One region of the Lactobacillus sp. B4005 genome, then DNA from elsewhere that is predicted to be linked to it. Evidence: riboswitches for the same ligand, from Rfam matches in the RefSeq annotation. Region 1 holds a riboswitch; the other holds the start of a gene.

Region 1 (3,958 bases):
AGCGTTACCGATGAGCTCAATCCAATAATGATCTTCTTGCTGGTGCACTCTAGTTTGAACGAAGCCGCCTGGATTGGAAACGGTGAGTAAGTGATTAAAAACTTTTTCCTGCTGGTGCGTTAGTGCAAATACCAAACTGGCGGCCGACATTCCCGTGCCACAAGCATTAGTAAAACCAACCCCACGTTCAAAAGTACGGACAAAGAGGTGCCGTGAATCAATCACTTGGGCAAAGCTGACATTCACGCCATCGGGAAAATATGGATTCGGTTGATTGAGCTTGGTGCCGAGTTTTTCTAATAAGGAACTGGCTAAAACTTCCGCAGAAACAATGCTGATTAAATGCGGGTTGGGGACAGCCACAGCAGTAAACTTTAGGCCCGGGGCAAAAGCGGGCACTTCTTGATTAATGAGCTGACTGCAATTCAACTGGTCAAAAGATAGATCCTGCTTGGCAAAGCTGACGGGGCTGATTTCAACACTAATCGCTTTGACGTTCTCTGCCCAGTCGGGTTCAACACTCACCTTGAGATCCGCTTGTTGGGTCTCAACTTTAAACGAATTTTGGTGATATTTTTCGGCTAAATAGCGCCCAACGGTCCTAAGACCATTACCGCACATGGAAGCAATTGACCCATCTGCGTTAATAACCTGCATTTTTCCAAGAACATTTTGGTGGCTTGATGAACTGACTACCAAAAGACCATCTGCTCCACCCAATAGGCCCGTTTTGGAATTGGTCAATTGCTTTGCCAGACGAACTAATTCTGCTTGTGAAAGTGTCTGCTTTAACTGTGTTTGATCGAGTAAGAAAAAAGTGTTCTGCGAACCATGAACTTTTTGCATGTAAACCATTTGTTTGAACTCCCTTGAAAATTATTTGAAAAATTGGTGGTAAATCTGGGTAACGGCGGCAGCCGCATCCTCTTTTTTAGTTCCCAGCATTATTGAAATACGGGAAGCCCCCTGATTAATCATATGAATTGCAACGTGCCTTTGGGCCAGTGGGGTAGTGATGTTTTGCATGGCACCGATTTTGTTACGCATGCCTTCGCCGACAACCATGATGATGGCATAATCATCAATCCATTCTAATTGATCAGGCTGGAGAACTCGCTTAATTTCGGCGCACATTTGTTGGCGCAGTTTTTCAGTAAACTGGCGTTTGTCAAAAATAACGGTTAAATCGTCAATTCCAGATGGCATATGCTCATATGAGATATTAAACTGGTAAAATATTTTTAGTAGTTTTAACGTAAAACCAGTTTCTTTATTAAGTAAATATCGATGTAAGTATAAAGCGGCAAAGTGATTGGAGCTTGCGACACCGGTAATAATATTTTTGGGATGAAAATTCTTTTCGGGAACAATTAGCGTACCCGGAAGCTCAGGGTGGTTAGTATTTTTCACGTTGATATATACCTGACCTTGAATCGCTGGAATTAGTGCCTCATCATGAAAAACCGAAAACCCGGCATAAGATAATTCCCGTAATTCTCGGTAGGTCATGATTTTGATTGGGTGCGGTTTGGTCACAATTCTTGGATCAGCAGCATAAATGGCATTAACATCAGTAAAATTCTCGTACAAGTCGGCCGCAGTTCCGCGGGCCCAAATTGCGCCGGTGATATCTGAACCACCCCGTGAAAAGGTCGCAATGCTGCCAGTTGGGGTAACACCGTAAAATCCCGGAACAACAAGAATTTCAGGTATGTCGCGCCAGCGAGAGAGATTTTGGTAGGTTTCTTCCAGAACTTGAGCATCATTAGCGACATTGCTGACTAAAAAGCCGGCTTCTTGGGGATCGAGAAAGCGCGCCGGAAAATGTTTTTGTTGTAAAAGAAGGGCTAGCAGCTGAGCGTTGAGCTTTTCACCGTGGGCTTTAAATGCAGCCATGAGAAAATCATTGTCTGGATACGAAATTGTGGGTAAGTCGCACAATTCCTGGTGTAAAGGTGCAATTGTGTCCGGATTTAAATCAAAAAATTGTGCAATTTCGCTATATCTAGCCCAAATTTGTTGAACGATTGCGGCACAGTCTTGGTGCTTGATCGTTTTTTTAGCATAATCAATTAATAAGTCAGTCACCTTGGTATCCTGCTCAAATCTTTTTCCAGGTGCTGAAGTAACAATTACTTTTCTGGTTGGATCAGCATTTATAATATTAAGCACTTTTTGAAACTGTTCTCCGTTTGCCAGAGAACTACCACCAAATTTAACAACTTTCATTCTCGATCACCTGCTTGATTAAATTATTTTAAGTTTGATAGTAACGCATTTTAACATTTTAATTTTAATCTGCAACCGAAAAGGCGATTTAGTGCGTGTTTAAATTAGGCAAGTGAATTATTTATGAAAAAATGTTGACATCGGCTATGATTAATAATAAGATTTTTATTAATCGAAGAGGTCGCGACCAACAAGAGTAGCTGGTGGAGTTTCTGCAAAAACTAAGAAACCAGTGAAAGGGGCGGTTGCCGAAGCGTTAATTATTGCGGTAATTAATTGGCTGGGACGTAATTTAAGAGATTACGGACTGTCGCAAGTTAATAATTTGCGGAGCGCTCGTCAAAATTGAACCAGATAATAATTAATTTTAATTTTTTGAAGGACTCTTTTGTATGCTAAGCGCACACAAAAGAGTCCTTTTTTATTCAAGAAAACGGAGGGTTACCAGATGCCAGCAGATGATTATTACGAGACTAATGATCAAGGACACTTAACGATCGGTGGAGTTGATGCACTAGATTTAGCCCGTGAATACGGCACGCCGCTTGTAGTTTACGATGTTACTCAAATTCGGCAACAGTTTCGGGCTTTGCAGCAAGCCTTTACCAAACAGCACATCGATTATGCAATCAGTTACGCTAGCAAAGCTTTTGCTACCATTGCGATGTATCAGGTGGTCAATCAAGAACACGGCCATATCGATGTCGTTTCAGGCGGTGAATTGTTTACCGCCCTTAAAGCTGGCTTTCCAAGTAGCAAAATCAGTTTTCACGGGAATAACAAAACTAAGGCAGAACTTTTAATGGCGGTGCAAAATCATGTTGGCGTAATTATTCTGGATAACTTTCATGAAATTAAACTTCTTGAGGAAGTTCTTGCTGATACTAAAAGTCATATTCAGGTCATGTTAAGAATTACCCCCGGCGTTACGGCACATACTCATGAATATGATCAGACCGGTCAAGAAGACAGTAAGTTTGGCTTTGACGTCAAATCTGGGCAAGCCGAGCAGGCTTTTTTACAAGTACAGGCTAGTGAACAGATGACTTTAATTGGTCTTCATGCACATATTGGTTCACAGATTTTAGAAACGACCGGCTTTAAGCTTGAAGTTAAAAAACTAATGCAACTTGTCCGTGAATGGGCCAAAAAATATGATTATCAGCCCCAAATCTTAAATCTTGGAGGCGGCTTTGGTATTCGTTATACCGCCCAAGACCAAGTGTTGGATTTAGGAACTTTTGTTGAACAGATTGTGACAACTCTTCGCCAGTTAGCTGAAGAATATCAACTGAAAGTTCCAGCTGTTTGGGTTGAACCTGGTCGCTCAATCGTCGGTAGCGCGGGCTACAGTTTGTATACGATTGGCGCACGTAAAGATGTTCCCGGATTAATGCCCTATGTAGCAGTAGATGGCGGTATGGGTGACAATATTAGGCCGGCTCTTTACCAAGCTGATTATGAAGCACTTCTTGCCCGTGATCCCGCTGCTCAACCTAGCGAAACAGTCCACTTGGCTGGGCGCTATTGTGAATCAGGGGACTTGTTAATCAAAAAACTGCCGCTGCCAGCGACCAAAGCAGGTGATGTAATTGCAATGCTAGCAACTGGTGCTTATGGTTACAGCATGGCATCGAACTATAACCGGGTGCCTCGGCCAGCTGTTGTGTTTGCAGAAAATGGTCACGCACAAGAAGTTGTTACACGTGAAACCAATGAAGATTTAGTC
Region 2 (3,958 bases), on a different contig from region 1:
CTACTTGAACCTGGTTTGCCATTAAGTTGTAGTTTTTGCTACCCTGCAGGTGCTTTTCAATTAAATTGAAGATTCTGGTAGTCGTGAACGTTAACAACAGGTAAATTGCGGAAATGGTTAAGTAAGTCGGGAAGAACTTGAAGGTTTGACTGGCAACCGTTGTTCCGACAAAGAATAATTCAGAAACAGAAATGATGCTCAAAACGGAAGTATCCTTAATATTGACGATAAATTCGTTAGTAATTGATGGCAAACAGTTCTTGATTGCTTGTGGCAAAATAATGTGCCACATTCTTTGATTATGTGTCATTCCCAAAGCACTAGCTGCTTCAAACTGACCTTCGGGTGTTGAAATAATCCCACCCCGAATAATTTCGGCTAAATAGGCACCGGTATTAATCGAAACAATGACTAACGCAGCAATTGTCCGGTCAATATTAATGTGCCAGAATTGGGCTATGCCATAGTAAATTACAGCGGCCTGTACCATCATTGGCGTGCCCCGGAAGATCTCAATGTAAACGGCTAAGAGCCAATTGACAATTTTTAAGAGCCATTTCTTACCCTGGCTGGTTGGAGTTGGAATAGTTCTGATGATACCGACAAACAGGCCGATGAAGAAGCCGGCGATGGTGCCGACTAAGGCTAAGAGCAGGGTCATGCCAATCCCGTTTAAAATCATGCCGCCGTATTGCTTCCACATTGAAACTAGCCACGGCTCGGACTTTCCGTTTTTACCCTTTTTCTTATCATCAGTTTTTGGCTGCTGCTTAATGGCCGTCGTCATTAACTTTGTTCGCTGGGAATTTGGAATTGTACCTAAAACGTGGTTGACCTCTTTTAGCAGCTGCTTGTTTGGCTTAGCAATTCCGATAGCAGTAGTTGAATCTTCCTTGGAAACCTTGAACCCGGCCATTTCGCTAATTGGAATCGCCTTAATGTCAGGATCAACCATCTTAAAGGAAGTTGATTCGGTATCTTCGGCAACGTAGCCATCAATCGTTCCTGAAATTAAACTTTGGCGCATTGCCGCAAAGTCGCGCATTGCTGGCTGTCTTTTAGCGCCCTTTAATTGCTTAATCAAAGCATAATGCGAAGTACCTTGTTGGGCGGTTAATTTCGCACCCTTAAAATCATTTAATGTTTTAGCATTAGCGTATTTGCTATTAATCTTGGTGATAACAACAAAAGTGCTGTTTCTGTAAGCATTGGAGAAATTTATTGCCTTGGCCCGTTCAGCCGTTGGGCTCATCCCAGCAATAATCAGGTCGGCCTTGCCACTAGTTAAAGCTGGCAGCAGTCCATCCCACTCGGTTTTGACAACTACGACTTTGCGGTGCAGCTGTTTACCAATAATTTTGGCAATCTTCACATCGTAACCGTTGGCGTATTCGTTTGACCCCTCGATCGGAACAGCACCATTAGCGTTAGTAGTTTGGGTCCAATTGTATGGTTGGTAATTGGCCTCCATAGCTACTTTGAGTTCACCGCTATTACTTTTTGCTTCAACTTGAGAAAAGTCGAAGTTGCTGCCAATAATAAAACTGAGCAGCACAGAAAGCAGAACAGTAATCCACTTATTTCTTGACTTCATTTTGAAAACCTCCGAAAATCTTGTTTCAAATAAAGCCAATACAATAAAAAGCGTAAACAAAAACCTCATTGCTCTTCAAAACAACGAGGTTATAATTAATCATCTTTAGACAAATCATATAGCGCTCCCTGGGAATTAATCAGGACAGTCTGCAAGATATTCTCTTTGCAGCCCAACAAAAACATCAAAACGAAAATCTTTTTGTTTCGGCGACAATTCTTACGTTATCTTTCTTTGTGTTCGTTCACTCCAGATAATTTTGTAATGGTCGCGACCTCTATTGCATTGGAAATTATTTAACTTATGAAAAATAATAGGCTAAAAACAAAGGCTTGTCAATCTTTTCATTTAAAGATTATTTTATCATTATCTCATTTCCAACCATGATCTGAGCGATAGTCACGCTTTTTCATGCGGGAAACATATGGATTTCCAGCCACATAAAAGCGCAATTTTTTGTTAGCCCATTCGCGTTCCGACTGGTTGACACCAATGCGTGGGCTAGTTGCGATTTTCTGGGCATTTTTGCGGTGATGGTCGTTTAGGTCAATAGTAAAAGGGGAATCACTAAGAAAATGTAAATCCCATTTTTTATCATGAATACCAAATGCCTGCATCATTTTTGCTGGTCCGCTGGTTAATGCAATGCCACTTTTACCTGAGCGGTTTAAACACATTTGTTCAATTCCCCAGATGGGTTCAATTGCTCTAATTAAAACTCCCTGTGGTTCATCTTTTTGTCTGGTTGCTACGTCAAAAAAGAAATATTGTCGCTGAGCATAAATATAGATTGTTCCACCGGGGCCATATAGTCCTTCATTTGCCAGACTGCGATGACCGCCATATGAATGTGCCGCACGATCTTTAACACCCAAATAAGCTTCGGTTTCGACAATATAGCCGCCAAGTACCTGGTTATTGCTGCGGTAAGTTAATGGCCGGCCGATTAAGTCAGCACTGATGGTTTCGGTTGATTGATTAGTAAAATAAGTTGTGTAATTCATTTTTTCCTAAAGTAGTACACTAATAATAATTGAGGTGAATGTAATGACAAAAATAAAGCTAGTCCGTGTATATGCTCAAGATCAGCCGGAGGGCTACCGTATTTTGGTAGACCGTTTGTGGCCAAGAGGTAAGAGTAAAAGTGTGTTGCACCTTGATTGTTGGGCAAAAGAAATTGGACCGACAACTGCTTTACGTAAATGGTTCAATCATGATGATAATAAATTTTCTGAGTTTAGGCAAAAGTACCTGGTAGAATTGGCGGAAAATCCGGCAGGGGCCGAGTTTGTTAAAACTGTTGAAAACAAGCTGCAAGAACAGGATGTTTTATTTTTATACGGAGCAAAGGACTCACTGCATAATCAAGCTGTGATTTTAAAAGAATACGTTGAAGGGCAAATAGTTAATTTGCACAAGTAGACAATGAAGTAATAGCGGCCTTGTTTTACTTAAAAATACCAATAAAAAAGTTAAGCCCATTAAAGCAGCTTAACTTTTTAATTTTGTAGTTTTGCCCTTAGCAAAATTTATAGCTTGCGGCCGTGCTTTTTAATCCGGATAAAGTGAAACGCAATTGTTAACAGCAAGACGCCAAAAACGATTATTGCAAAGACGGTATTAGGTAATTCATAGTGCAGAGGTGGCAATGAAACTAGCAGTTTTAGAGCAATAATCCCAATAAGAACATAGGCCATTGGCTGCAATTCTGGGATAATATCCATTAATTTGATGATAATCTCAGCTACACCTCGCATGCATAAGATCCCAATCATGCCACCAATTAAAACGACGACCGGATTACTGGAAACGGCTAAGGCTGCTAGAACCGAATCAATTGAAAAGACGATATCCATCGCTTCAATTGAAATAACTGTCCGCCAAAATAGGGATAGGAAATGTTTGCCTTTTTTTGGGCGATGACTAGCAATTTTGGCTTCTTCAGCCTTTTCTTCGGCTGCGGCTTTTTGTGGATGGTGCTGATCATAAAAATACTTAATGGCGAGGTAGAAAAGATAGAGACTACCAGCCAATTTAATTTCCCAAAAATTAATTAAGTATGTACCAATTCCAATTACAATGAAACGGAAAATGTAGGCACCCCACATGCCGTAAAATAATGATTTTTCTTGTTGCTTCTTATCTGGCAAAACCTTAGTTTGTGCTGCCAAAACAACGGCATTATCAACGGAAAGCAGACATTCCATGAGAATTAAGGTTAAAATAATTAGCCAGTCTTTACCGCTAGTTAAAACATGCAGCCAGTTATTAGCGCTAAAGAATGGGGCATACAATTTTAAAATTGCCATTTAAAAGTTCTCTTTTCTAGTTTAATCAAGTGATAGTCACGTTGCTTTGCTATTT

Evidence for each region. Region 1 has a riboswitch for lysine ahead of lysA (diaminopimelate decarboxylase). Riboswitches for the same ligand answer to the same signal wherever they lie in the genome.
Region 2: another riboswitch for lysine. It lies ahead of J3U73_RS06815 (ABC transporter substrate-binding protein/permease); the one in region 1 lies ahead of lysA (diaminopimelate decarboxylase).

The regions. Positions count from the first base shown of each region.
Region 1 is NZ_JAFNOZ010000003.1:35,993-39,950, forward strand. Features, by position in the region: gene dapF (diaminopimelate epimerase) at 1-855, opposite strand, end outside; gene J3U73_RS07400 (aspartate kinase) at 877-2,229, opposite strand; lysine riboswitch at 2,397-2,574, shown strand; gene lysA (diaminopimelate decarboxylase) at 2,678-3,958, shown strand, end outside.
Region 2 is NZ_JAFNOZ010000002.1:493,624-497,581, reverse strand. Features, by position in the region: gene J3U73_RS06815 (ABC transporter substrate-binding protein/permease) at 1-1,594, opposite strand, end outside; lysine riboswitch at 1,706-1,882, opposite strand; gene J3U73_RS06810 (DNA-3-methyladenine glycosylase) at 1,966-2,598, opposite strand; gene J3U73_RS06805 (DUF488 domain-containing protein) at 2,642-3,016, shown strand; gene J3U73_RS06800 (TerC family protein) at 3,124-3,903, opposite strand.